Regions from separate parts of the Paenibacillus sp. CF095 genome, predicted to be linked through region 1. Evidence: riboswitches for the same ligand, from Rfam matches in the RefSeq annotation. Region 1 holds a riboswitch; each other region holds the start of a gene.
What was found. A riboswitch is a leader RNA that binds a small molecule or an ion and turns the genes downstream of it on or off. The one in region 1 is predicted to bind thiamine pyrophosphate.
Positions count from the first base shown of each region.

Region 2: linked by a shared signal. The riboswitch ahead of BLS69_RS19310 (ABC transporter ATP-binding protein) and the one ahead of BLS69_RS05925 (thiamine phosphate synthase) in region 1 are both predicted to bind thiamine pyrophosphate.
Region 3: linked by a shared signal. The riboswitch ahead of thiC (phosphomethylpyrimidine synthase ThiC) and the one ahead of BLS69_RS05925 (thiamine phosphate synthase) in region 1 are both predicted to bind thiamine pyrophosphate.

Region 1 covers NZ_FMZN01000001.1:1,330,296-1,340,391, reverse strand. The annotation lists gene BLS69_RS05945 (ThiF family adenylyltransferase) at 1-47, opposite strand, end outside; gene BLS69_RS05940 (thiazole synthase) at 44-811, opposite strand; gene thiS (sulfur carrier protein ThiS) at 814-1,017, opposite strand; gene thiO (glycine oxidase ThiO) at 1,014-2,186, opposite strand; gene BLS69_RS05925 (thiamine phosphate synthase) at 2,204-2,899, opposite strand; TPP riboswitch at 3,093-3,202, opposite strand; gene BLS69_RS05920 (ABC-F family ATP-binding cassette domain-containing protein) at 3,278-4,828, opposite strand; gene BLS69_RS05915 (hypothetical protein) at 4,967-5,950, opposite strand; gene BLS69_RS05910 (hypothetical protein) at 5,937-6,488, opposite strand; gene BLS69_RS05905 (hypothetical protein) at 6,485-6,883, opposite strand; gene BLS69_RS05900 (hypothetical protein) at 6,900-7,385, opposite strand; gene BLS69_RS05895 (hypothetical protein) at 7,448-9,514, opposite strand; gene BLS69_RS05890 (P-loop NTPase family protein) at 9,504-10,096, opposite strand, start outside.
Region 2 covers NZ_FMZN01000001.1:4,379,922-4,390,017, forward strand. The annotation lists gene BLS69_RS19295 (copper amine oxidase N-terminal domain-containing protein) at 1-169, shown strand, start outside; gene BLS69_RS19300 (pectate lyase) at 350-1,018, opposite strand; gene BLS69_RS19305 (radical SAM/SPASM domain-containing protein) at 1,368-2,243, opposite strand; TPP riboswitch at 2,426-2,529, shown strand; gene BLS69_RS19310 (ABC transporter ATP-binding protein) at 2,800-3,564, shown strand; gene BLS69_RS19315 (ABC transporter permease) at 3,554-4,384, shown strand; gene BLS69_RS19320 (ABC transporter substrate-binding protein) at 4,548-5,621, shown strand; gene thiM (hydroxyethylthiazole kinase) at 6,614-7,426, shown strand; gene thiD (bifunctional hydroxymethylpyrimidine kinase/phosphomethylpyrimidine kinase) at 7,423-8,235, shown strand; gene thiE (thiamine phosphate synthase) at 8,235-8,900, shown strand; gene BLS69_RS19340 (MerR family transcriptional regulator) at 9,222-9,965, shown strand.
Region 3 covers NZ_FMZN01000009.1:52,372-62,467, reverse strand. The annotation lists gene BLS69_RS32375 (hypothetical protein) at 237-404, shown strand; gene BLS69_RS30250 (hypothetical protein) at 582-1,268, shown strand; gene BLS69_RS30245 (hypothetical protein) at 1,506-2,282, shown strand; gene thiC (phosphomethylpyrimidine synthase ThiC) at 2,654-4,438, opposite strand; TPP riboswitch at 4,859-4,972, opposite strand; gene BLS69_RS30235 (IclR family transcriptional regulator) at 5,123-5,866, opposite strand; gene BLS69_RS30230 (alpha/beta hydrolase) at 6,226-7,251, shown strand; gene BLS69_RS30225 (Fe-Mn family superoxide dismutase) at 7,405-8,685, shown strand; gene BLS69_RS30220 (S-layer homology domain-containing protein) at 8,785-10,096, opposite strand, start outside.

The DNA of each region.
Region 1 (10,096 bases):
GAATACCGATCGGCCTGCTCCGAGGATGTTGATTGTTGATTTATCATGTATGAACCATTCCTTCCACCGGACTACTGGCTGCTGCGTAACGCTTTACGGGAATCATGCCTGCCTCATAAGCCAGCCTACCTGCCTCTACCCCCAATCTCATCGCCTTAGCCATGCTCACTGGATCCCCTGATCCGGATACGGCTGTATTTAACAATACGCCAGCTGCACCAAGTTCCATCGCATAAGCAGCATCTTTGGGGGAGCGCAATCCTGCATCCACAATTACAGGTACAACAGCCTGCTCAATGATGATCTCAAGGTTATAGGGATTGATGATGCCTCTGCCAGCTCCGATAGGAGAAGCGCCAGGCATTACAGCATGTACGCCAAGCAATTGCAGCCTTTTGGCCAGAATGACATCATCTGAAATATAAGGCAATACAGTGAAGCCCTTTTCAAGCAAAATTTCACAAGCCTTGTACGTTTCAATCGGATCTGGGAGTAACGTCATTCCATCTCCGATGACTTCGACTTTTATCATATCACAAAGTCCTGACGCCCGCGCAAGCTCGGCAATTCGCACCGCCTCTTCCGCATTGGATGCTCCAGCCGTATTCGGAAGAAGAGTGTATTTGTCCAGATCCAATGTATCCAGGAAATGCTTCTGGTTGCGCTCCTCCAGATTCAGACGACGAACAGCAAAGGTTAAAACTTCCGTTTCAGATGCTTCCACAGCCTGACTTTGCACTTCCAGATCCGAAAACTTGCCTGTTCCGAGCAACAATCTGGACTCAAACGTATATTTACCAATGTTCAACATCATCAACCGCCTCCTACAAAATGTACAATCTCGATTCGATCGCCTTCTCTTAATGCCGTCGTTTCATGATACTCACGGGTTAAAATATGCTTGTTCAGCTCTACAACTACAGTCTTGACTTGCAGATCAAAAGATTTAAGCAGTTTATCCACACGATTCAATCTGTCTTCAATCTCCATCCGTTGACCATTAACGATGATATTCACTGCACCACTCCCTTTCTGTTCAATCGCTCCGGACTCAGCGCCTCAATTCCGAGTTCTTCTGAGCTTTTGCCAGCGAGCAACTCAGCGATAAGCCTTCCTGTTATCGCACTAAGCAAGATACCGTTGCGGTAATGCCCAAAGGCGGCGAACAGCCCTGGTATACTCTTGCAAGCACCTATATAAGGCAATCCATCTGGAGTTGCCGGTCTTACGCCTGCCCACGCTCGTATAAATTGTGCTTCTTTCATCCCAGGCACCCAGTGGGTAGCCGCTGTTAGCAGCTTCTGAACACCCTGTACAGAAACGTTCAGATCGGTTCTGCCTGGCAGACTGGTTGCCCCGAGCCAAACTTCGCCATTAGCTTTGGGAACAATATAGATATCCTCTGCATACACCGTTCTGTCAGGTCTGTACCCAGCATGTTCATCTGAGAACTGAACGGCGGCTATTTCTCCTTTTACCGACCACACAGGCATGCTCAGATTCACATGTCTCATCAACTCTTCACTCTGTAATCCAGCCGCTATAATGACATGTTTGCATCTCATCTCACCGATCGATGTGGTGATTCCCTGCACGCCATGTTCGTTTGCTTGCACACGTATATCCTGTATGTCCTCCATAACCCGTGCTCCCAATGCTTGAGCGGATTCAGCATATGCCTTCGTTAGATGGACTGGAAGAATCTCACTCTCGTAAGGTCTGTAGTAGGCTCCATACGTATCTCTGTTAAGCCATGATGCCTCCTGTTGCACAACGGAACGATCCCACCATACCTCATCAGCAGAAGCAGACAACGCAGACTTCCGATTGTCCTTATAACTACTTAATTCACTGTATGAACGAAAAGGAGTTAGGAATCCCTGGCATTGCAGGCCAGTCTCTACCTCACTGAGTGTAGCCATTAGCACCTGTTGCTCGATAAGTAACTGTCTACTCTGTCTGGCAAGCTTAGCCATCAAAGGATGAGCAAAATCCTCACTGCCTGCCGCCAGCATTCCAGCCGCCGCGCAAGAAGTGCCTCCTGCAATCGCCGAACGCTCCAGCAACAGCACATCCTGTCCACGGGAAGCAAGCTCATAAGCGATAGCACAACCAACAACGCCTCCACCTACAATAATCGTTTCTGCATGAAACTTATCCGGTTTATCAATAACGATCTCTTTCATCCTCTCATCTCCTTGATTCAGGGACTCAGACTTTCTGTAGCAACGATAGCCTGCCTTAATAATGCAGCCGCCCGATCCGGTGACTCGCTCGCCCATACATTCGAGATCACGGCGACTCCCTGTGCCCCTGCAGAGCGAATAGCGTGAATGTTTCCCGGTCCGATACCCCCAATCGCCATGACAGGAATGGAGACACGCCTGCACACTTCAGCAAGAGCATGTAATCCTCTGGGGTCAAGATCAGGCTTACTGTTGGTTGAGTAGACATGCCCGAAGAAAAGATAATCGGCTCCCCGTTCTTCAGCGATTTTTGCCTCATCGATTGAATGAACAGATACACCCAGACGAAGGCGCTGCACATTGCTTATAACAGCAGGGTTATAATTTCGTATCGCATCTTGCCCCCAATGTACACCGCCATAAATGTCATTCTGTGAAGGAAGTTCTGAACTATTGATAACAATGCGGCAAGATGGAATGCCAACGCTACGCAGACTTTGAGCCCAACCGATCTTGTCTTGCCATGTGAGTTGTTTTTCTCGTATGTGAATATAGTCCACCAAAGGCCAAACGTCCTTTGCAGCTTTTACAAAAGATGCCTGATCCCCTGCACCCGTAGATACAACATGCAATTCAAATGATTCTTGAACATGTTCATGAGAAATTACCGTACTGTTCATCTCCTTCCAGACTTGAATGCTATGAAAACACAAAAAAGCCACTCCCGTAGGGGAGTGGCTGCGTATTAATTATAGGACCAGATGACTGACTGATACATACAGTTCATTTCGTGCAATAAAGCTATAGACCTTATAGCCATAACGTTATACACGCAACTGCATGTTTCAATTTACTAAGCAAGACGGTTGAATTCTTTCGAATTGCCGTTTGCTCACGTCATTCACTGAAACGCGCTCGCCACTTCCCTACGCTGGTATGATCCAGATCAGGTGCAAAGGGTCCGGAATCGCATTCTTCCATCTCAGCCGCATCGTGCGGCCCCCCTAGTGTTCATATGAAGTTGTAGCCTATGTTACCATAGACGGTTTTTTTTGTCACCGTCATTTCTGTTAAACATTGTCTTGAATCGTTTAGTTTTTCTCAGACCATTCTTCGACATTCCATGTTTTGGTGACCCATCCCTCGTAGAAATCAGGTTCATGAGATACCACTAACACCGTTCCCTTGAATTCTTTCAAAGCACGCTGCAACTCCGCTTTGGCTGTGACATCCAGATGGTTCGTCGGCTCATCGAATAGAATCCAATTGCTTTCACGCATCAAGAGTTTGCATAAACGAACCTTGGCTTGTTCTCCACCACTCAGCATATTAAGTGGACGAGTAATGTGCTCATTTTTCAACCCGCAGCGAGCGAGATGACCTCGGACCTCATTTTGGGTCAAATGTGAAAATTCATTCCAGACATCCTCAATCGGCGTGATATTCCCAGCACGAACCTCCTGCTCAAAATAGGCTGTTTCGAGGTAATCTCCTAAGAAAGTCTTTCCACTGAGTGGAGATATTTTTCCCAGGATGGTTTTCAACAGCGTCGATTTACCCACACCATTACAACCTACGATGGCAATTTTCTCACCACGTTCGATTGTCATTGTCATCTTAGGCAGCAAAGGATACGTATATCCAATTTCAAAATCAATACCCTCAAAGACCGTTTTACTGCTCGCACGGGCATCCTTGAATTTGAACGTTGGTTTGGCCGCTTCATCTGGGCGATCAATACGTTCAATTCTGTCCAGCTGTTTCTCCCGACTCTTCGCTCGACCTGAAGTTGAAGCACGTGCCTTGTTACGCTGAATGAAATCTTCCTGCTTCTTGATGTACTCTTGCTGTTTCTCGTATGCATCAATATGCTGGGCTTTATTCATATCAGCCATCTCGAGGAACTTGTTATAGTTCGCTGCGTATCTCGTTAATTTGGCAAATTCCAAATGATAAATGACATTTACGACTTCATTCATGAATTCCGTGTCATGGGAGATTAAAAGAAACGCGTGCGGGTAGTCCTTCAGGTAACGTGACAGCCATTCAATGTGCTCTACATCCAGATAGTTGGTCGGCTCATCCAGCAAAAGAGCTGTAGGTTTCTCAAGCAGAAGCTTGGCAAGAAGCACCTTGGTACGTTGTCCACCACTTAGAGCTGCGACATCCCGATCAAGACCAATTGCGGACAAACCAAGACCATTGGCCATCTCTTCCACTTTTACGTCAATCAGATAAAAGTCGCCCTGTTCCAGTTGTTCCTGAATATCGCCCATCTCTTCCAGCAACTGCTCCAGCTTATCTGGATCTGCATCTGCCATCTGGTCCGTAATATTCATCATTTCTTTTTCCAATTCAAGCAACGGAAGGAATGCATCCTTAAGCACGTCACGAATGGTTTTGCCTGGGGTAAGCTTCGTGTGCTGATCCAGATATCCATAACGGACCTTAGGTGTCCATTCCACTTTTCCACTATCTTTAAGCAATTTACCGGTAAGGATGTTCATTAATGTGGATTTACCCACACCATTGGCACCAACAAGTCCTACGCGCTCTCCGGCAAGTAAACGAAATGATACATTTTTAAATAACGTGCGATCTCCAAAATTGTGACTTACGTTCTCTACTGACAATAAACTCATAAGATGAGGTTGCTCCTATCTATTAGACATTACTTTTGTTATTGTTCCGAAACCCTATTCTAGCACAGGTCCCGTCTTTTCTGAAAGTAATGTAAACAGTTCAAGAACCTCTTACATGATTTTGTCATACAGGCTACCCTAACGATTAGAGCATTTATATTCGAAATAGCCTTGCGCAGCTGCTTGTCTTGCGTCTGTGAACACCTCTTCAGCACGGTAACCATTACCACATGTGGAGGGGTAATAGTACCTGATACCCGTTAAAGGATCTACCCCACCTACGATGGCCGTTTTCTTCACAAGTCTGCCTCCACCGATCGCATAATTGTTGATCTTCTGGTCACCCACACCTATACCTTGGATAAAGGCCATAATCCCTGTATCGTTAATGGAGTTGTACCAATCTTCCTGCGCAACCAGGGGCATCGTGAACGTATAGGAAATACCGTTCTTTCTGGCAAACTCATTATGGCGGTTAATCACATCAGCCAGATCATCCTGCACAGTAGTCACAATCCGGCTTAGTCTAACTTGTTCAAATACGCTGGTATTCTGAAGTAAAGGAATCTGTGTGCTTGAGGCCAGTTCTTTTTGAAATCCTTCAATCCATTTCCCTGCGTTTGCGTCATAGGCATATACGTAGTCGTCCAGTGTAAAGTTAATACTGTTACCATTAGAATCTGAATATGTATAAGGTTTCTTGGGGCTCCACACTTGCCTGAAAGAATCTTCACGGTTACCCGTCATCTCTGTTTCTGTGGACAACATATAATAGCCATCATAATCCAGAATAACCACGGCAGGAATGTAATTAAACATGTTTTGAATAGCTGCGGGATCATCCTGAATCCCCATATTCAAAGCCATCGTCTGAGTAAATGTTAACAAGGCAAGCTCTTTATCCGCTTTAACAAATTTGGTTGAATCATAACCTGCTTCATCATTTTGTTTCTCATTCTGATGCATGACTGCACCTGCATCCATGACTGCGGTTTGAAGTGCAGATCTGTATCGTTGACCAAGATATTGAGCCTCTTCGGCATCTTGGGTATGGAGTGAGATGATCCAGAAGAGCGGGAAGAAGATCAGCACAAATACAATGGATAGCTCAGTAATCTTCATTGAGGACCATACCTCCGTATGTTACAAATACTGCTGAAGCCTGAGCCGTGCCACTCAACCATTCACGAATGAGCATGGAAGGTGTACGATTTGTATTTTGGAGCGTCACGGTGAAAAAATCCCCTGTCGTCAACGTATATCTTCGGCCAGGATCATCAACCGGTATCACACCTGAGGATGGGAATAGTCTTTCTCGAATCTGAGCTGCATAATATCCATCCTGCACTACCTCATAGGTCCCGGTAAAACTGTTATTGTCCATCGGGTCTGTATAATGAGGTACATATTTCTTATGTAAATGTTCCATCGACACCTCATACAGATTGCCCGTCTGGGCCAGTTGCTCCTCAAACTCAGCCAACATTCGAGGTGAAATATATCCTTTCGTTCGGACAGCATCAACAAAACGTGTTACATTCTGAACAGCCGTCATACGTGTTATATCATCCTGCCGATCAGCTGTTTCAGCAGTTGGGTACACATAGAGCAGAAGGACTGCGAGCAATACGGCAAGCAGCTTGGATGCGGCATTAATCAATTCACACTGGTCTCCTTCCAAAAAACAATCTTGAGCAGTTCTCCAGTTTCATTTCGTATAAACTCTGGTCTGTAGGTAACATAGAGCTGGACAGGAATAGTCGCTATTTTGCTGACAAGTGGATCGATCACATAGGAAGTCCCGTCTACCTCTACAGGAATGCCTGTGCCTGTCATCTGTCTCACGGTATGCAACACTTCCGCACCACTATACCGGGACGGATTGGTGGTATGCAGTGTTGTTGTCAGCCGACCTTCCATGCCTGCTGTTGTCTGTACTCTGTCGTTCAAGGCCGCTGATAAAATCTTAACATTCTGTTGCCCGTACAGGCAGGCTGTCACAAACAGGACAACCGCCGTACAAAACAACATAAGATGCTGTGTATTCCGGGACATGTTAAACCAACTCCTGTCAGGATTGCTGGAAGATCAGCCCTCTTACCACGTTGGATCGGTCTTTTACGATAATGGCTTTGAATTTACCACTTGGATTGACATATTGATTGTCTTTTTCACTCATGGTCTGGTTAATAATCCCCACTTTATCGTCGGGTGCAATAACCGAGCCGTAGTCCGCATTATTGAGATCCTGTGAGATGTTTAGTTGATTGCCGTACCATTGACCCGCTTTATTTTTACCTGTAATAACTTGAATACCGAACTGATCCTTGTCCGCATATTTACGCAGCGCATTCGTAACCTGCGATCCACTGATGGTTGTTCCGTCATATACCGTAAATGCGGCCTGGGACAACTCGGTTTGGATATCAGCAAAATTATTCTGGGCCGTCTTGGTTGCCTCCTGAGCCGAAATAAACAACAGAACTACAATTGTGATCAAAGCGATTGTTAAGAAAATCCCTGCTGCCACCTTTAAAGCGCTTGATGCATTGTTCATGATAAATCCTCCCAAGTTATAAGTTATTAAACTATTTCAGACTGTCACACAGATGAATTGTGCTACAGTTTCTGAATTTGCTCATAATAAATGTTCATCTGCAAGAAACTCATACCGACCAATGGAATAACCAGATACAAAAAGATAAGGGCGTACATAGGTGTAAATCCAATGGTTCTCCCCCATGATGCTTTGACATCTATCATTTTGCTGTACTCTTGCTTGCGTTGTTCAAAATAGAATGCCATCATGCTCTCAAGATCATCGAAGGCTTCACGTATTGATATTTTGCCAAGGGCAAGCTGTAATTTATCAACCAGTCGCTGGAACTCGGGCAAGCCCGCCTCTTCCTTTAATTGTTCAAGTGCAAGCTCTGGCCCATGTTCAAAATGCAACAAACATTTTTGTAGCGGACGCTTGAAAATGACGGCAAATCGATTAAGCCATTCCAATATCTCTTCGACTGACATTCGGTCCATCTCACGTAGAATGGAAATCACTGTCTGGAATTGATAGATTTCATGTCGCATATCCAATCTTCGCATTTTCCGTTGAAATAACATGAGCCATACCGGCATGTAATACCCTGCTACACCCATAAGAATGGCTATAATCATTTCCCACCAGCGTACATATTGCTTGTTGTACACCTCAAGTTTCTGCATAATGCGCGTGATGGTCTCATTCTGGGTATCATGGTCTAACTGAACTGGAGATAACTGCTGTAACGCTTTGGAGACTTCTTCGTATGTAGCTCCTCGGTTCATTTCTACACTTTCCAATACGGATTGATCCAACGCTGTTTTTTCCTCAGCTTTCCTGAGATCCGCTTCAGCCATTGCACCAAACATTCGATCATCCCGGATCGGATCATGCATGATGTGGTTACGTTCAACCTGATGCAATAACAAGATGCATCCCATTGTAAGAACTAAACAACCTGCGAATAACATCACTCGACGAATGGCGAGCCATTCGTATTTCAACTCTGAACTGCTCTCCCTCATGAGCCGTATCGTTTGACTGTACTGTGCACTGCCAGGTTTTGCTGCAAACAACATCGCCAATTTCCGTATGAAGGTCTGCCTGTACAGCAACTGATCCAACCATGAATGCTTATGTCCTGACCGGTAACGAGTTTCATCGTATTGCTGGAGCCTTTGCAGAAGCAAATAAGCAAGGATGATGATGACATAGATCGATATTTTGGTAACAAAACCGATTTTGCTGCGGTAAAATTCATCCATCGTTGGAAAACTGACTCTAGCCCAGCGTTCGATTGGAGCGGTGAACAATACCGGAGCAAGAGCGATAATATTAAGCCCTTTGAGCAGGTAATCCAATTTATCACGCCGCAAAATCTCCAAATGAATCTCCTGAGTTAGGTTACCAAGTCCTTTGAGATAAATAGAACCTTGTGCCCTGTCCTTATCCCCAAACTCCATGACCATATAGGAAACGCCGGCAAATCCTTTGAGAAAACGGTTGGGAGCCACTTCATAATAACGCTCAAGTGCTTCATTCGGATCTGGAGAAGTTAGAGCTTCGTAGATCAGTCTTACCTGTTCTGCTGCTTCTCCTGTACCTGCTTCAGCGGCTTCATATAGCGCTTCCTCAACCATGCCATGCTGATGATACCGGTGCCTTACATCTGCGAAGAGATCCAACATCTGCACCAGCAACCTTTTTTCCATACGACTGAGGCACATATCCAATACCAGGCTGTTTAACACCACAGCACAGAGTACGGAAAGTATTACAAAAGCGATACCCGGCTGCAGAAGAAACAGAATGACACTTATGCCTCCATAACCTCCAAGAATAATCAGAACCACTGTCATCGTCAGCCTGCGAAGTGAAGGCTCATCCCCAACATGGCGGAATGAAATACGCTTCTGCACCTGTAAAATATACGCTGATAACAGTGGGACCTTCATTCCAAGACGGTAGGATTGCAACAAGATTGATCCGACTCCCTTGAGTCCCTTCCCGCTAGGAGCAAGAATAACGCCGGGCTGTCTTGCTGAACCACCTCCTCTGTGACGTAACATACTTAGAACCAGAAGTGTGATCAGCAAACCTCCTGCACAAATACTTAATACGAGGAGCAAAATCCATTTAATTGTCATGCTGATCACCCCAGTGTTGCTTCATAAACTGTTCAAATTTCTCGGCATCCTGTAATGTCATCTGGTCTCGCATATCCACCATGCTTCCAGAGGAAATTGGAGCTGTTGCAATATACTCTCCATTTCTGTACTCCACAACATTACGAAATGTAAAACCTGCCCTCTCTTCCACGCTATCACCTTGATTCGCACGAGGAAGACATTCCGTAATACGTTCGATATATCTTCGTCCCTCAGCATCTTTTTTCATGTGAACATCGAAATTGATGACACTCACAACCTGCTCCTCAGCAATATGCTCATGCTGGAACATACCTGTCTTGAGCAAGGAATTACGGAGGGAGAAAACCAGATCACGGAACGTTTTGGCATGGTGGGTAAACAGGGTGAACAGACTGGCAACCTGAGACATTTGAATCATCCACGCTGCCACTTCATCACTCGCAACCTCACCAAGAATATTGACAGTACCATCCGTTTTTTTCTGCAAATCAAGTCCTTGTTGACCTGAAATGTGTTCGGTCTCTCGGAAACTCAAGATATTACGACGGCTATAGATCCGTCTTAATTGAAGCTCAAACG
Region 2 (10,096 bases), 3.0 Mb from region 1:
AGCAGGGACTCGTCCTTCCGTAGCAGGTCAAACACTCGTATCATTCAAGTACTCTCGCATGCTTGAAGAAACCTTTTACGAAATCATGAACAAATTGGGCTCTATTGATACCGGTTCTGTTGTCCCCGAGAAAGGCAAAGTCATCGTTGAAGTTCCGGGAGAGAAATAATTTGAGCATCCTCTATAAAACATCACTCAGCAAAACTATACTATGACATCTGCATTACAAAGAGCGCACTCAAAGTCATTGTGGCAATGACCTTGGGACGCTCTTTTTGGCGTTATATTTTAACTTCGAGTTACAAGCAAAGCTTAAACTTTTACCAACTCCAGGGATCCAATCTCCTGTCTAATATTGCGTGTTCCCAGACTGGCTCGTTTTTCCTGAAGCAAACCCCTTGAACAACGTTGGTACTTTGGAATAACGGGTATTCGTAATTTTGCCTTGTGATGTACTGCTGTCTGTACGCATAATCGAATCTTTCACATTGGAAATGTTGGAGTTATCCAGCGTCATGTTAACTGCAAAGGAAGTTCCACCATTTTGGCGAACCAGTTTGCCAATATCATCCGCACGGAAGTTTTTGATGTTAATTGTTCCAGCTGCATTCATCTGGAACACTTTATCATAGGCCTTGTACGCTGCCCCACCGGTAATGTTAACCGTTCCGGCGGACTTCAATGTCAGAGCATCCTCGCCCACGTCCTCCCAGACTACATTCGAAATATTACAGCTACCATAACAGTGAACACCATCGGCAGCAGGTGATCCAATATTTACATTTTTGAGTGTGGCCCCTGCCTCCAGGCGGAAGACTGGTTTCTGACCCTCAGCTTGAGATCCGTCGCCCAGTGTGGAAGGATTGGCTACAAATGTTTTACCTTGGCCGTCATAGGTCGTGCCCTTTGGAACCACAATGGTTGAATTTACAACGGTAGGTGCAGCCGCAGCCGGAACGGCACCAAATATAGAAGCAACCAAACCAGCGGACAGCAACAACGTCAATATTTTTTTCATAACTTAATTCCTCCCTTATTCTCTCGTTTTTTGGTAGTGTACAAGTCTGGGCTTGTACTGGAAGTTCGCCAGAGGTGCACCTCTGCCCAACTCACAACCTAATCCTACCAAATAAGGAAGGTAACTAGAATAATCATTAGATCAGATATATCATGACATCGCACAATCCCTGTCATATCGGCATTTTTTGCATACCAGGTCCCTCAAGCAATATGCTGATATCAACCTCAGGTATGCTCATTTGTAACGTTTGTATCCCTAACTTTAATCCCCGATAACAAAGAAAGACCACAACATTTATCTCCAAATGTGTGATCTTGAATGTCTTCTGGCTTGCTGATATAAGATATCAGGCTCCGAATCTCTGACGATAACCGCACTTTCGACACAACTCTTCCACAGCTTCCCGCCTGGAGAAGCCATATACCAGATTGTTCGCTCGCTCACCCTCAATAATCTCCGAGAATGACTTCTCGTGCACATTACCCAGGTTAATTACACCCTCGCCATCGAGACAGCATGGAACCACCGTTCCATCCACAAGCACAGCTGCCTGACCACGCAATGCATGGCAGAAGCCTTTGCCGTCATCTTCAGGTGCATCCAGACTTGGCCACTGGAACTCATGGTCCTGATTCAGGTATACATTCGGGGCAATTTTGACCCCGCTGCCTGGAACTACTTTTTCCTCAATGCAGAAGTCCAGATTGAACTCACGTTCCAATACTTCAAGGGTCTCCCGATTTCGATTCATCTGAGCATTTGTGAAGTTATCCTGCGTCAGATTCCACAGTCGGAATGAAATGATGACATTGTGCTTAACGGCCTCGTGTACAAAGGACAAAATATGACGCAGGTATCCGTCACGGTCGGTTGAACCTTCATGCCCATCGAAGCTGTGCAGGGAGAAATTCATCTGTCGCAGCGCCGGTTTGCCAAGCAATTTATGCTGAGTCTTGGGCAGCAGTGTACCATTCGTTGTAATGTTCACCTTGAGTCCCTTCTCATGTGCGGAATCGAGTAACAGATCTATTTTGGGATGCAACAAGGGTTCGCCTTTGACATGTAGATAAATATGATTGGTGTGTGGTTTAACTTGTTCCAGTATATTGTTGAAGACTTCAGGGTCAATGAATCCTTTGGCACGCTGTGTCTGCGGACAGAAGCTGCAAGCCAGATTGCAGATACTCGTGATCTCAATATATACTTTTTTGAACGTTTTCAACTCGGGTCCCCATTCTGCCTAGGAGGGAGAACAATCCCACCTGCATTTTGTGATCCGGCCAATACGGGCCATCCTTATTATATCGGGTTCCTGAGCCGAGGTAAATTGTTCAGTTATCATGCTGCCTCTTTACAGTTCATGTTCAAGTGATATATGCTGAACACACAACTGCATATCTTGAACTTTTGCACTAGGGGAGCCTTGCGGCTGAGACGAATATGACTTATTCGGACCCTTTGAACCTGATCTGGATCATACCAGCGGAGGGAAGTGGAGCGGCCTTTTAGTAAGCGGAATTTTCTCAATGTATGTGAAGATAAATTGCGAATTTAACTTACAGACCCACTCATTTCTCCGGAAATGGGTGGGTCTTTTTTATGTAGATTTATAAGTTTTCAGCGAAGCTGAATCAATCGATATCGTAAAAACCACTTCAGCTAAACGCGGTCTGTCTTCTCGAAAAGTACGTCGATAGACGTTTTTCTTATGTTACTTCTGCAAAGCACAAGATGCCGTTGTTATTCCAGCAGTCTGATATCAAGGGGGTGAGGATCAGATGACCAACCATGTAACCATTCACAACATAAGCTTCGCTTTTCCGGAAAAAATGGATTCCCCCGTACTCTCCAATGTGTCGCTTCAGGTTCAACAAGGGGAATTTGTCTCGCTCATCGGCTCAAGCGGATCAGGTAAAAGCACGCTTTTCAAGCTGCTCGCAGGCTTGCATGAGCCTACCGTCGGCACCATCGATATTGCTGATGTACCGCAAGGACAACGGCTCGGACGAGTCGCCTATATGCCGCAGAAAGACCTGCTGTTATCCTGGCGTACCGTCATGGAGAACTGCATGCTGCCTGCCGAGCTGGCACCAGGCCGACAGGACAAGGACAAACTACGAGCCGATATCATCGCAGGATTGGCAAGGTTCGGCTTGTCCGGTTATGAGCAGGCCTATCCAGATGAGTTATCCGGCGGCATGCGGCAGCGGGTGGCATTGCTGCGTACCTTGCTTACAGGCGGGCAGCTCATGTTGCTGGATGAACCCTTCGGTGCACTCGACGCCTTAACCAAACGACAAATGCATCGCTGGTTATTGGAGCTGTGGGAGGGCTTTGGCCAAACCGTGCTGTTCATTACACATGACATCGAAGAAGCCCTGCTGTTAAGTGACCGTATCATTCTGTTAACTCCAGGGGGGCAAGGCCAGCAGTTGCGGGAGATGACGGTTCCCTTACCACGCCCAAGGCATTCGGACATGATCTACGAACTGGCTCTCGTGCAGATGAGGCAACAACTGGAGGAACAATTGCATGCAAATTGATAGAGCTGAGGTTAGCGTTTGGACGTGGTGTTCAAAGTGGCTCTCGAGGTCGTTTTCCCAATATGGTTTGTTTATTATGCTCATGTTCTTATCACTGGCGATCTGGGAAGTGATTGTGCGTATGGAATGGGTGCCCTCCTTCATCATTCCTGCACCCACGGCCATCATAGGCTCACTGGTCGAGCATCGTCATCTGCTGTTGACCATCCATCTGCCTGCAACCTTTATGGAGGTTGCCGTAGGTTTTGGATTATCCATAGTGACCGGAATTACGCTAGCGACAGGCATGCATATGAACCGATCGATTGAAAAGGCCTTGTATCCCTTCATCGTGATCAGTCAGACCATACCGCTGATTGCCCTGTCCCCCGTATTTATCCTGTGGTTTGGTTACACGTTGTGGAGCAAAGTCGCGGTGGTATTCTTAATCGCATTCTTCCCCATTGTGGTCAGTACCTACGATGGACTCCGCCAAGGCGATCCAGAGCAGCGTGAACTGCTGCTCACCATGGGCGCCAGCAAGTGGGATATTTTTTGCAAACTCCAGGTTCCGCTGGCACTTCCCTCTTTTTTCTCGGGGTTAAAGATGTCTGTGGTGTACTGCGTGGTTGGGGCAACGATTGGCGAATGGCTCGGTGGCAGCAAAGGTCTCGGATACTTCAGCCGCCGCATGTCCAGCAACATGAACACGGATGCGATGTTTGCTGCTATTGTGCTGTTATCCTTACTTGGGATCGTTTTGTTTGTACTGATTGCCTGGCTGGAGAAACGGTTTAGCATACGGCGTCATCGTCATGGAGGCAAAAGAAAAGTTGGATAATACTTAGACAGAAATTAGAGGTAAATACAGGAGTTACAATCTTCAAAACATACCTTATGCACAATTTCAGCAGCATCTTCAATCAGTTCATTGTCACATTGTCCGTTAACATGCTGCTGTCCATTTTCTACAAACCAAAACGATGAAATGAGGAACTTCATTTATGAATAACAAAGGTATATACTCCCTGCTTCCCATCATGCTCATTAGCCTTTTGCTGATCGTTAGCGGATGCAGCACCACGAATACTAGCAAAAACACGCCAACAACAGACTCTGCAACCAATGCACAACAGACAGACATGTCTGCAACCGAGCCAACATCAGACGCCAAAGATAAACTGTCCATCATGCTCGACTGGTACCCGAATGCAGTACACTCCTTCATCTACGTTGCTCAGGAAAAAGGATACTTTGCAGATCAAGGTCTCGATGTCGAAATTCAGATGCCTGCGGATACCAATGATTCACTCAAACTTGTTGCTGCTGGAAAAATTGATTTGGCTCTAAGCTACCAGCCCCAAATTTTGCTCGCTCGTGGTGAGAACATTCCTGTACGTTCCATTGCTGCTGTTGTTCGCCATCCGCTTGTGCATCTGTTGACCGAAGCAAATGGCAACGTGAGCTCACCCAAAGGTCTTGAAGGGAAAACTGTCGGTTATTCTTCGATTCCGCTGTATGAAGCGATGGTTCGTACGATGATTAGCAAGGATGGCGGCAACCCCGACAACATGAATTTGGTCGACGTTGGGTTCGATCTGATTCCTTCGCTGGCTTCCGGACAGGCGGATGCAATTATGGGTGGTTTTATTAACCATGAGCAACTGATTCTGGAGAAAGAAGGACATGCCATGAAATCCATTAACCCCGTCGATTATGGTGTGCCTGATTATTATGAATTGGTCCTGACTGCGAGTGAAGCTGGCATTGAAGCGAAAAAAGACCAACTTACCCGGTTCGTCAAAGCGGTCCAGGAAGGACAGAAATATGTAACGGAGCATCCAGAAGAAGCCTTGAATATTCTGCTCGCTCATGAGAATGAAACGTCTCCGCTTGACCCGGAGATTGAAACCAAAAGCCTGGATATTTTACTGCCACTTATGAATGAAGATGGTCAGATGTTTGGTCGGCAGGAAATGGCGTCCTGGGAGAATGTACGCGCATGGCTCGTTGAACAGGATTTGATTCCTGAATCGGTGAAAGCCGAGGATGCTTTTATTAATCTGCAAGGAGAGTAAGTAAAAGAGAGCAAAGTGAATGAAGGAAAAGTGAATGAACGCAAGGGGATTGAAAGCAAAGTTAGCAAAAACGTAGGATCTGATGCATGAAGGTTTGTGAAATGGAATTGGCCTAAGCAAGCATCCGAGGATCAGAATTTATAACAATCCTAAGTGGCTTGATGTGCACCTGGGCAGCTTGATATGCGTTTTGGTGGCTTGATATGCGTTTGGGTAGCTTGTTGATATGTATTTGGTAATGTAAATTTGCGCCTATCTTCAAGCCTACCATGAGCTGAATCGCGCCCTAATATGCCCAGAGTAGAACATGGAGCGAGCGCTAACGAATCTGAGGCGCCCTATTCAAGGATTTGGAGCGGTTGAAGAAATCTAAGGAACCTGAGACATGTTATATCGGAAAAAATAGCAATTTATAGTGTTTCGGTCAGGGGAATTTGGGAAATAACGTGTCCTGTGTTCCTTACATTTCATAAGGAGGATCTGACAGCCATATAAGACGTCCTGTGTTCTTTAGAAACATCGTGTGACCTTCGCGCCCCGATCAGTCGGGTATCGACATCCTGGGCTTTAGGACTCTCTTTGAACGCTAACGTCCATCACCGTATCGCTTGCCTGAGTTTGGAGACATACCATGGCTCCACTTTCTTTATTCTGTCTTTTATACTGTTTCGTTTTTTACTGTTTCGTATTTGTACTGTTGCTTTTCGCGAATTTACATTTTATACGGATCCACCTTTTAGCTGTTTCAATCAAGGCTGGATATAGATCAAAATGATTCAATTTGTCTATATCCATTTACAAAAATCCATTTTTAGGGAGTTATGAAATTGTTTTAGATTTTACGTTTCTGCTTTTCCTGTATTAATGCATCTGGCTGTTGTTATACTTGCGCCCCTACTCAACAAGGAGACTCATATCCTATTATTCTGCTGAGTGACTCCAGATATCGGACTTCCGCCGATGGGGTTACTTCAAAACAAGGAGGAAATTATATGTCTTATCTGGAACGTGTTCGTACGCAAAATCCGCTGGTACACAATATCACCAACCTTGTCGTGGCTCCCTTCACAGCCAATGGCCTGCTTGCACTAGGTGCGTCCCCTTTTATGGCCTATGCTCATGAAGAGGTCGCTGATGTCGCCAAGATGTCAGGTGCTGTGGTACTCAACATCGGTACACTCGATGACAAAGTCGTTCAGGCGATCCGTCTGGCAGGCCAATCGGCTAATGCGCATCACGTGCCTGTGGTGCTTGATCCCGTCGGCGCAGGCGCAACCACTTATCGCACGGAAACCGTGCAGATGCTCGTTCGTGAGCTTCGCCTCACGGTACTGCGCGGCAATGTGGCGGAGGTCGCTAATGTCATCGGTGAGAGTTGGAGTATTAAAGGCGTGGACGCAGGATCAGGTGAAGGTGATCGGATCGGCATTGCCGAGCGGGCAGCGCATAAGCTTGGCTGTGTCGTGGTCATTACCGGGAAAGAAGATATCATTACTGATGGACAATCCACATTCCTCACGAGTAATGGACATGCCCTGCTCACTCAGGTCACGGGTGCAGGTTGTCTGCTAAGTTCGGTGATTGGTGCTTTTACAGCCATAGCGGAATCGGAAGCCGATCTTCTAGGCAGTGTTGTTGAAGCGCTTGCGTTTTATGGTATAGCAGCTGAACTGGCGGCAGAGCGGTCAGCTCATCAGGGGCCGGGCAGCTTTCAGATTGAATTGTTGAATCAACTGGCACAAGTAACACCCGACCTTTTGGCAGAACGCGCACAGATCCGTCAGATCCGTGGAGGTGCAATATGAGCATTGCTCAAGCTCTAACCATTGCAGGTTCTGATAACGGGGGCGGCGCAGGCATTCAGGCCGATCTGAAAACGTTCCAGGAACTTGGGGTATACGGCATGACCGTTATCACGGCTATTGCTGCCCAAAATACCACAGGTGTGCAGGGCGTTTTTCCCATCCCTTACGATGGCATTGCCCAGCAATTGGACTCGACCGGCGAAGACTTTCAACCAATCGCAACGAAGACCGGCATGTTATATAGTGCCGAGATTATTCGTCTAGTGGCTGAGAAATGGCAGCAATACCGTTGGTCAAATCTGGTCATCGACCCTGTGATGGTCGCCAAAGGTGGCGCCCCCCTTCTCCAGCAGGAAGCTGTACAGGCGTTGGTTACGGAGCTGTTGCCCCATGCCCTGATCACAACACCTAATATTCCGGAAGCGGAATTGCTTACCGAGATGTCTATCACGAATCTGAGTCAGCGGGAAGAAGCCGCAAGACGGATTGTACAGATGGGCTCAACGTATGCTTTGGTCAAAGGTGGTCATGATGAAGGAAGTGGCATGATCGTGGATGTGCTCTACGATGGGCAGTCTTTTCATTATCTGGAGAATGTTCGTGTGGTAACACGTCATACACACGGAACGGGATGCACATACTCTGCTGCGATCACCGCAGAGTTAGCCAAGGGTTCACCTGTTCTGGCTGCCGTTACGACTGCGCGAGCATTCATTCAGGCGGCCATCGAAGATGAGCTGGGGATTGGGGCCGGACATGGGCCGACGAATCATTTTGCGTATCAGCGCAGACAGCGGGGTGAGCAGTGATGCGCTCTTGGGATGCAGAAGCGGTACAACGCGCGATGCAGGTGTATTTGGTGATGGGCAGCGTTAATACAACGCAAGACCCTGTGGAAGTGCTGCACCAGGCCATTGCTGGCGGCATTACGCTGTTTCAGTTCCGTGAAAAGGGAACTGGCGCCCTGGCTCACGAAGCTCGCATAACGCTTGCGATGCGGCTTCGCGAGGTGTGCAGCCAGCACGGGGTCCCGTTCATCGTGAACGATGATGTGGAGCTGGCTGTAGCGGTGGAGGCCGACGGCGTGCATGTCGGCCAAGATGATGCGGACGCGGCGCTGGTACGCGCCCGCATTGGAGATGGGCGGATGCTTGGCGTATCCGCCCACTCTGTGGAAGAGGCGCGCCGTGCCGTGCAGGCGGGCGCCGACTATCTTGGCGTCGGGCCCATGTACCCGACGCGCTCCAAAGCGGATGCCCACGCTGTGCTGGGCCCCGCAGGGGTGGCGGAACTGCGCGCCGCAGGCATCGCAGTTCCGATTGTGGGTATCGGCGGCATTACGCCCGATACCACGGCCGCCGTGATGGCGGCTGGAGCCGACGGCGTAGCCGTCATCTCCGCCATCGCGGGCGCGGCCGATGTGCGCGCAGCGGCTGCGCAGTTCGCTGCGGCAGTGCGCGGGATGCAGGCGTAGCCCTGCTCTCCCTGCACTGCCAGCCCCGTGGGCTGCACCGCATACATGGTGCAGCCCACAACCGCTCACGCTCCTCTCCATAACAGAGGAGGCGCGCACAATCCCCCTGCGGCGCGGCAGTCTATGTCTTCGACTTAGAAGCGCGTCCGCTCCCCTACAGTGACTGAATGATACAATAATTTAGTCATATCCAGTCACATCTATTCACCAATCCATGATCAAGATGCAGCTTCCATGCTCGCATCTTGTTTTTTCATTTTCAACGGTTGACTCTCACGTAACGTGACACTATACAATCGGTGTTGTAAGGAGGTTTAACACATGGCCATGAAGGTAAAAGAAGTTGCCGAACTTGCCTCGATCAGTGTGCGCACACTGCATCATTATGATGAGATCGGACTATTAACCCCGGACGAAGTGACTTCTGCCGGGTATCGATTATATTCAGATGCCAACCTGGAACGGTTGCAGCAGATATTGTTTTTCAAAGAACTCGACTTCTCTCTGAAGGAGATCAAAAACATTATAACCAACCCCTCCTTCAATCCGGAAGAAGCACTTAAAATGCATCGACTTATACTACTGGAGAAGCGCCAACGCTTGGACCAGATGATTGCTACCATTGATAGAACGGTTTTACACGTGAGAGGAGAAATTAAAATGACAGCCAAAGAACAATTCGAAGGATTTGATTTTAGCCAGAATCCGTATGAACAGGAAGCGCGTGAACGGTGGGGAGACCAAGCCGTAGATCAGGCAAATCAGAAGCTCCACAGTAAATCAACCACGGATCAGAAAGCTCTATCCGATCAAATGAACGAAATCTACAAACATCTGGCTTCACTTCGTCACACAGAACCAGCGTCTGCGGAGGCACAGGCAGGCATTAAAGAGTGGTACACTTGGCTAAACCAAATGGGAAGCTACTCACCTGAGGCCTTTAGAGGACTTGGTCAGATGTACGTAGACGATGAACGCTTCACGCGTAATATTGATCAGTTTGGCGATGGTTTGGCAGTATTTATGAGAGATGCTATGGCTGTATTTGCTGACCAAAACAAATAATATAGCCCTGTCTTCAACCACATACAGTATTATTTAACTCTAATTGCCGTAAGATATGCGCTTTAAACGATAATCTGGAACTTAGAGCTCTGTCCTCTAGTGGTAAAAGTAATCTCTCATCATCAGCTTTA
Region 3 (10,096 bases), on a different contig from region 1:
ACAACCGATTCGATCCTCCCATATCAAACCTTTCATATCAGGTCCTTTACTCCTGAATTTCCCTAAAAACGTTTACATCTCCTTAAAACCGGGTAAAATCACTACAATCCAATTGGAATTACATTCTAAAGTCATCTATTTCGTCTAACAAGTCACATGTACCTATATGCGCACCTGGCATGGTAACCAGTCGAAATACATAATTCACAAAAAAACGCATCAAAGGAGGAACCAAGATGATCCGCATGCCTATTCAGCAAATGATCCCGTACCATCACCAATATCCGCGCAACACGGCGACCACTGCTCCTAAAAAGGAGAATGAGAACACTCAAGGTCTATCCTTTCATGAAATTTTACAGCAAAAAATGGCGAAGAAAACTGCTTCTCCTTCCCTTAGATAAAATGAAAGCCGGACGATTGCCTGTCCGGTTATGAACCGTCTTTCCGCAGCTTGGTGGAAGGGCGGTTATTGGCGTTGAGCCTTAAATGACTGTACAGTTCTCAGGCATGTTTCCTATAATGATTTAAATATCTAAGAGATCCATGACATATACGAACTGTAAAAGGGGACTTAGCACATGATCACCATTGGTTGTTTTCACGCTCATTATTCCAACATCGCCTTAATTGAAGAGACGCTTGCTCCTTATGAAGTTGAATTGGTCCATTACGTCGATCCAGGTCTGGATCGTCTTAAACATGACGCTGACTTTTCCGATGTCGTCATTCGCGAGAAGGTAGCCCAGACGCTCCAATGGATCGCTGAGTGTCATGCCGATGCCATTCTGGTCACGTGTACCCTGTTTGCGACAGTACTGGAGCAGGAAGCCACACAGGTCCCTGTGCCGGTGATCGGCATAGATGATCCGTTATTGCAGGAGATGCGGCGAATACCGGGAGATTACATAATAGCATTCACCAACCCGGCAACCATTGAAGGAACGATGGCACGGGTGAATCAGGCATTACAGCAAGAGGATGAAAATGGGCAACTACACGTTGCCAAGACATCTCAGACGGAAGCGGTGTGCATCCCGGGGACATTTGAGTTGATTATGCGTGGAGATCAGCAAGGGTATCTCGAAGCGGTACGTGAAGGATTACAGCAGATTGCTGAGCAGTATCCGGGTAAAACGGTAGTGGCAGCCCAACTATCTATGGCTCCCGCTGCTGCACAGGTTACAGTAGATCGAAGTATTCCGATCCATAGCCCGCTGGCATTGCTTGCGGCGTATTTGGAGAATAATTTGGGCGTGGCTCGATAGTAGTGGTATCAAATAACTAATTCACACAAAATTTTGTTGTATACTCCTGTGATCTAGTTAAGAGTTAGTAGAATAAATATATGTATGTTTAATTTATTATTTACATAAATACATATTAATCCTAATTTTTTAAAATAATAATTAAATATACATAATTTAGGTGTACAAACCTAGGGGTTTTATGGTAAATTTATATTGTTATAATTTAACAAATTACTCAGAGGGTGAGGTTTTACATTGAAATTATTGCGTTTATCGAAGTTACTGTTGGTTTGCTGTCTATGCCTATTGCTTGTTCCTACCAGTGCTTTCGCTTCTGCAGAGAATAGAACTGTGAAATTGGATATAACTTTATTAAAGCAGGGTATTCCTTATGAAGTAATAGAATCCTGGAGCCCTGAGTTTAAGAAAAGTCTTTCGAAAGAAGATGGATCAATTGAAGTAGTGGCTCATGAAAAAGCCCCAGCACCTGAATTCAACGGAGAGGTTGGACCACTCGGAAATATCAAGGATGATCAATTTGACTATTATATAACCATAGTTCGAACTGATAATGTTAATAATCGTGAGCGGTTTATGGTTGCATTAACAGGAAAGTGGAAATCAATGCCTTTTTGGCGCTTATCTGATGCTTATGGCGCTTCTTTTGATAAAGAAATTTGGAGAGCAGTTCCAGGTTCTGCGTATTATGAAGATAAAGTTAAGTATAGCGGAAACTCTACTTTTACAACTTTAGGAAGTGGACGTAATTTCTCATATACTGGTGAGAATGGTGTTGGATTCAATGCTGATCTCAAAGGGGGCATTATTATAACAGAACAGGTTGCCTCTGCCGTCTTTACAATAGAACATAAAAAGCAAGGAAATCAAAGTGGTCTATCTCAAATACAATCCAATTACTACCACATTAAAGGTACGGGCAGTGTAGGATTGAGTTTTGGAGCTCTAGAGGTTGGCTTCTCAGGCTCGGCTGATAATGATTCCAGAGGTACACTTAAAAATTTTAATTATTAATAAAGTCTTTGTTAAATATATTTATGTAGTATAAGGTAGAATAAAGTATATAAAGTAAAACTCACAAAAGAGAACGATATAAAAATCGTTCTCTTTTACACATTTCACTCAACAGGAGAGGTGAATAAATTAATGCGATTTTTATATATTCTTATCTTATTCCTAGTCGGTATGGGTTCTTCCGCACTTCTACATGCTAGTAATCTTAAACTATCTGATGGCGTGCTATTTGTCATCGCAGGCATCCTATTTCAGATTTGGCGTAAGTTGGATTGAATCCAAAATTTACGGTGAAGCGGGTTTAGCCTTGTCCAAACATTAATCCGTATTTATAATTTAAAGCTACAAAAAACCTTTATCACCTGACTCCCTTAGGAACGTGTCCGATATTCCTCGGCCTTTTCCTGCATGCCCGCTGCTACAGCCTCATTCTCGGACAATCCTTTATCCGCGGCAAAGGCACGAATGTCCTGCGTGATGCGCATGCTACAGAACTTCGGTCCGCACATGGAGCAGAAATGAGCTTCTTTGGCCCCTTCTGCTGGCAGCGTCTCATCATGGTAGGACAGCGCACGTTCAGGGTCCAGTGACAGGTTAAACTGGTCACGCCAGCGGAATTCGAAGCGCGCCTTGGACAATGCATCATCCCGGCGTTGAGCACGTGGATGGCCTTTTGCCAGATCGGCGGCGTGGGCTGCAATCTTGTAGGCGATGACCCCTTCCCGCACATCATCCTTGTTGGGCAGGCCCAAATGTTCTTTTGGTGTAACATAACAGAGCATGGACGTGCCGAACCAGCCAATCATGGCCGCACCAATGGCGGATGTGATGTGGTCGTATCCCGGAGCAATGTCGGTCGTCAGCGGCCCCAGCGTATAGAACGGTGCCTCTTTACATATCTCCATCTGCAAGTCCACATTCTCTTTGATCTTATGCATCGGCACGTGACCCGGCCCTTCGATCATCACCTGCACATCATGCTTCCATGCGATCTGCGTCAGTTCCCCGAGCGTAGCCAGTTCCGCCATCTGAGCTTCGTCATTGGCATCGTAGATACTGCCTGGACGAAGTCCATCTCCCAACGAAAACGCCACATCATACCTTTTCATAATCTCGCAGATTTCTTCAAAATGGGTGTACAAAAAATTCTCCTGATGATGCGCAAGGCACCATGCTGCCATAATGGACCCACCGCGAGACACAATGCCTGTCATCCGCTTGGCGGTCATGGGAATATAACGCAGCAGTACACCTGCGTGGATCGTAAAGTAGTCCACTCCCTGCTCTGCCTGCTCAATGAGCGTATCACGGTACAACTCCCAGGTCAGCGCTTCCGCTTCGCCATTCACCTTCTCCAGCGCTTGATACAGCGGCACCGTACCAATCGGCACAGGTGAATTACGGATGATCCATTCCCGGGTGGTATGAATGTTTTTGCCTGTGGACAGATCCATCACCGTATCCGATCCCCAACGTACCGCCCAGGTCATCTTCTCCACCTCTTCCTCGATGGAGGAAGATACGGCAGAGTTACCTATGTTGGCATTGATCTTCACGTGAAAATGACGACCGATTAACATCGGTTCACTCTCCGGGTGATTGATGTTGGATGGCAGAATCGCACGTCCACTCGCCAGCTCCTGCCTTACAAATTCCGGTTCTACGCCCTCACGAATGGCGGCAAACTCCATCTCTGCCGTAATGACTCCCTGCCTCGCATAATGCATCTGAGTCACACAGCGTCCTGTCTGTGCTCGCAGCGGTTTGCCACGCAATCCAGGGTACTCTTCGGCTCCAGCTCTCTTCCCTCCGGGCTTTAGTCCGTTATCCTCCGGTTTAACCGTACGACCCTGATAAGCTTCAACATCGCCACGCTCTGTGATCCAGCGGGTACGCAGGGCTGGTAGACCTGCACGGATATCGGCATGAAATCCGGGATCGGTCATCGGCCCGCTCGTATCGTAGACACGTAGCGGTTCGTTATGCTCCACCCCTTGGGGAGTATTCGTGTCATGAAGGGCTATCTCACGCTCAGGTACAGCAATGTCGGGCCGTGAGCCCTGAATGTAGACTTTGCGGCTGCCCGGAAAGGGCTGAATCCGTCCGGCCGCTCCTGTTTCTTTTTCCACCTGCTGACCGTTATGTTCCTGCTCCATCGCTTGTTGTCCCGTTTGATTTCCTGTACTCATGTTCGCTTGTCTCCTCCTCAGTGTTCGTCGCTTGTTTGGTTGGTATCGTCATTAGCTTACTTACGTACCTGTCCCAAATCATGCGCAATGCAGAGAAGAAAGAGCGATCCTACGCCAGACCAGGGGAGACACTTTTCATGTACAGTTAACAACAGACGGAGGCTGCCACAGATCATGAATCTATGGTGACTTCTCTCTCATCATACAAGCCCACTTTCGCAGGTTATTGAAAAAAGAAGTCAATGGAGTACGCGCTATATCGCCCGTTCACTGTATATAAAAAAGCCGGTCCCCGAAGGAACCGACTTTTATGTCCATCACCAATAATGCACCTTCAATCAGCTCCTTAACGGAGACTACAAGGGTCACATCATGAGGTGGTTGAGGTCATATCGCCGATTACTTCCCTACGCTGGTATGATCCAGATCAGGTGCAAAGGGTCCGGAATCTCAAGCGATTCCGTCTCAGTCCGGACAATTCGGACTCCCCCAGTAACGTTAGTAAGTTGCGGCTTACATAAGCCGCCGTTCATATTCAATGAAGCTGGCCCCGTAGGGCCGTCCATTACAGAGTAGCGCAACCGGAACATAAAAACAACCTTTATATTCCAAATGATCAAACTCCATTGGAGAAAAAAACTTACATAAACATCAGGATAACATGAGCCCCATCTGCGTAGCAGCATCCTTCAATACAGGTGCGTATTCATGCAATGTCTCCTGCGAGAGTCGACTGACAGGCCCTGAGACCGAGAGCGCAGCTGCAATATTGCCTCTGCGATCCATAATCGGTACAGATACCGCGGCAGCTCCCGGCTCACGTTCCTCATAACTCGTCGCATATCCGTTATCCCGGATATCTCCCATTTGCGCCAAATACACCGCGGGATCAATAAACACCGGCCATTCCGGGCCGTTCATCAGTTCTTCACGATCCTCGTCCGTGGCAAACGCCATCAAAACTTTGCTGGAAGCGCCCACAGACAGCGGGAGTCTAACACCAACGGGGGCGACTCGGCGAATCGCCTGATCACTTTGCACAGCCTGAATCCGTATCCGTTCACTCCCATCACGCAGGTACAGACTCACGGTCTCCCCCAATCGATCTCTCAGTCGCTCCATCGCAGGCAGCAGCAGAATAGCGGGATCATCACTGCGGGACATATGAGCCGACAGTTCCCAGATTCGGATGCCAAGTCGGTACTTCTCTGTTGCTGCATCACGGATCACGAACCCTCGATCCTCCAGCGTAGCCATCAAACGGTGCACTGTACTTTTGTGCAAGCCGATCTGGCTGGCAATTTCGGTGAGTCCCAGATCACTGCGTGTGGTAAAACATAATAATATATCCAGCGCCCGTTCCACAGCCCGGACGGTTAACTTGCGATCTTCCATGGCATAATGCCCTCCTCATGTTTCATCACATGAAACTTGGTTACATAAATTATATGAGAAACGGTCTCATCTGTAAACCAAAAAGAGCCAAAATCAAAATAGGCCAACCTGTAAATTTTTCCTTTTTATAAGACTTAATCCCCTGTAATTTACACACTAAGGTAATGTTACCCATATATCTTAAGAACTATATAACAATTGCGTAACAAATGCCCTCAATCAATTGACTTTGACTATACTGGAACATACGATAAAGATATATTACATTAAGATATCGCTCTGAAGCAGGCTCTGAAATCGACGCAATTCTCTTTTCATGTCGTTGTTATCTTCAACTGAACTTCAAAGGAGGGGCATTCATGTATCCAACATCCCAGAGCGAAGCCCCGCTGCATACAAAAGTGTCCGATCTGCCCTCTTCCCTATCACCGAGGCTGATTCGGTTCAAACATATTATCGTAGCGTTGCTGCTCTCCGTTGTATTTTTTCTACTGTTTTGTTTTATCGCACTGCATGGTTATATCGCATGGGTATTATCCAATCCAACGGTAGCGCCTGTCTTCTCCAATCCGATGCAAGCCAAGAACATGAAGTATGAAGACATCACGTTCCCGGCAGCAGATGGCAGCCGCACGATGCAGGGATGGTATATACCTGCTGATAATGCTGCAAGCAAAACGATTATTTTCAGTCACGGCTATGGTGCCAATCGTGAAGAAACATGGGTACCTATGTATGACCTGGCACACTATGCCCATCAACTTGGGTTCAACGTGGTCATGTTCGATTATGGCTTCGCCTCACAGGTGAACAAAGCTGTAGCCACAGGTGGCAAAGCTGAGTCACAGCAATTGCTGGGTGCCATCCAGTTTGCCAAGCAGCGCGGTGCACAGGAACTGGTTGTCTGGGGTTTCTCCATGGGTGCCGGTACGGCGCTTCAAACTGGACTGATTACACAGGAAGTGGATGCGATGATTCTGGACAGTACGTTCCTGCTTGAGCCGGATACACTGTACCACAACATTCATAACCAGATCGATCTCCCGCGTCAGCCCACACTCGAGATCATGAATCTGTTGTTCCCTGTTCTGAATGGTACCGGATTGCAACAGATCCCGTATCAGGAAGTGAAAAAGGAAGATTATCCGTTCCCGATTTTCTTTATCCATGGTACGGAAGACGAGAAAGCGCCTTACCCGATTGCAGAGCAGCTCGCCGCCAACCAGACCAATCCGTACTCGGATGTATGGATTGTCCAGGATGCGCACCATGAGTTGATCTTCCGGGAGCATCCAAAGGAATATCTGCGCCGTGTCTCAACGTTCCTGAGTCATGTAACGAAGACAAGCAGTGACGATGTGCAGAACACGAATAATGGAGAATAATTAAATTTCAATCATCGAATTTTCCGTTGATTTTTGAGCCCCTCAGGGGCTCTTTTTTTTGCACTCATAGGACAACAGGCTCGCGGAATATACTCTTGGGACGCATAAATAGACAGTCTGCATGTAATGAATTCTGAAGGAGGTTCAATATAGATGAATTGGTATGGATATGGTCACCTGCTGCCTCTGCGGACATTGGAGGAAATCCGTTTCTGGAAAGAGCAGGAGAAAGAACATACACTCGTCATTCGTGCCCTGGTTCCTGATCTGGAGCCCCCATACGTCAAGCTACTGGAGGAATGGGAGGTTACCTTTGCAAACAGCGAGCGAGTAGCCAATCAGCTTTTAAAACAACTATTGCCCGCAACCCATCCGCCTGCTCCCTACATCGTTCGTTGTATCGATCAACTTGTGTTGGCAGCTCGGCAGCAATCGAGAGAGTTCATCAAACAGCTGTATGTTCTTCTGGAACAAAGTGCTGCTGTGCAAGCTGTTCCGCTTGCCAAAGTACTTATTCTACATTTTATCCGCGAATCGGAGTATTTTCTGGGCGTATTGGATACGCTTAGCCAACCTGGTATCTTGCGTGAAACGGATTCGGAGCCGTCACTTTTTCTGGAAAATGCGCTGCATACGTCAGGGTCAGGAAACATCCAACGCCAAGCTTCAGAAGCTCCAACTTCTCCAGAGGGAAATGTAAATGCACCTGCCGCTTCAGCTCAGATCCAATCTGCAACCGTTCAACCGCCTTCTACCGGAACAACACAAGCCACACCCAGCTCTACAGCACCTCCTGTAAAAGAAAAGCCGGTTCCCATCGGAGGACACACACTGCCGCCTCTCCCCTATGCGTACAATGCGCTGGAGCCACATATTGATGAGCTGACGATGCGTATCCATCATGACAAACACCATCAATCTTATGTGGACGGACTAAATGTAGCAGAGAAAAAGCTGGCGGAATCGCGAAAAAAGAACAACTTTGAACTCATCAAACATTGGGAACGCGAACTCGCCTTTAACGGGGCAGGCCACTACCTGCATACGATCTTCTGGACCATTATGAATCCTGCTGGAGGCGGTAAACCTTCCGGTATGCTCGCAGAACAGATCAAACGGGATTTCGGAAGTTATGAGGCGTTTAAAAATCAATTCACAGAAGCTGCGAACAAAGTGGAAGGCAGTGGTTGGGCGATGCTTGTCTGGAGCCCGAGAGCACACCGTTTGGAGATTTTGCAGGCGGAAAAACACCAGAACCTGTCCCAGTCCGATATCGTACCGCTCCTGCCACTGGATGTGTGGGAACACGCCTACTATCTGAAACATCAAAACGAACGTAAAAAGTATATCGAGGATTGGTGGAATGTCGTCTACTGGCCGGCTGTAGCTGAACGGTACGAAACAGCACGCAAGTTGTTGTGGCCGCCTTATTAAGCTTGAGCTTAGATGGATGAGAGAAAAAAGAGATACCTCCAGCCGAATGACTGAAAGATATCTCTTTTTGATGTAACTTTGATATTAACAATATCCGTATTATTGACTGATCGATGCCGCTTCAATCGCTTTATAAGCCCAATGTGTATCAGGCACATCCGACCACTGTCTTGCTACATTTGTTGTAGATTCAAGACCGATCAATTTATTGAGCATCGTGACGGCTTCAGCGCGAGTTACAAGCTGACCTGGACGGAAGGTACCATCCGCATACCCTGTAACCACTCCTACCGCATTCAATTGAGCTATCGCTTGCTGCGCCCAATGATTGTTCAGATCATTAAATGTATTCGTTGCATCGGCTGCTTGCTCAGCACTCAGTAAGTGCTGTAATACGCTGGCCAATTCGCCTCGAGTCATTGCTTGATCTGGCTTAAAGCTGCCGTTTGTATAGCCTTTAACATAACCGGATTGAGCAGCGGCCGCAATTGCCGATTGTGCCCAGTGAGTAGATTTCACGTCTTTAAATGTGTGATTTCCTTCCGTTGTTGACGTGCCGCCCAGAACACGAGTGATCAACGTAGCCATCTCCGCACGGGATACGGAGCGTTCCGGTCTGAAACTGCCATCAACGTACCCTTGAATATAAGGCCGTGCATTCAAAGTGTTGTGTGTCCAGTCCTTAACTTTGACAATGGAGAATGTACTGAACTGGTCTACTTCGATCTCGACTCCTTGTTGATTATTACTGTCTAGGTTAACCAGCTTGCCATGAACAAGTTCTTTAGTTCCGTTACTGTGTTCAATGTACACACCGAGTTCTTCTGACTTCACACCTACGAGTTGATTAGCTCCAATGGGTAATACGAGCGTTACTGGACGACTCTGCAAATTGGTTTGGATGGTCATTGGACGGCCGAGAATCTGGATATCCTGTGTACCTGCAAATTGTATAATCGACTCATTAGACTGTGCTCTCGTTTGAATATCTGCACGTTCAGCCTCTTTTTTGACGGGTACGAGGCGGAAGTAGATATCATCTGTACGATCTTTTAGAGAGCTGGCTGGAATCGTGATACGTACGTTAGGATTAGAAATAATCAGGTTCACACCTTGCTCAGCCAACAGCGCAGACGATCCTGAAGAAAGAGTCAGGTCCCATTGCGATACTTCGTCCTTTGCATCCGGAATAAGAATAACTGCTGTGCTGGAACCCGTCTGCTTCAACTGATCGATGATTAATTGTGCTTTACTCTGATTGAGCTGAAGCTCATCTCTGACTGTACCATCCGTTCCCCGAGTACGACTGATCTCCAATGAAGCTATAGTAGAAGCTTGATCTCCATTCTCCACGTCCACCTTAATAACTTCTTTCTGCGGCGCAGGAGAAGTTACTGCAGGTGCAGAAGGC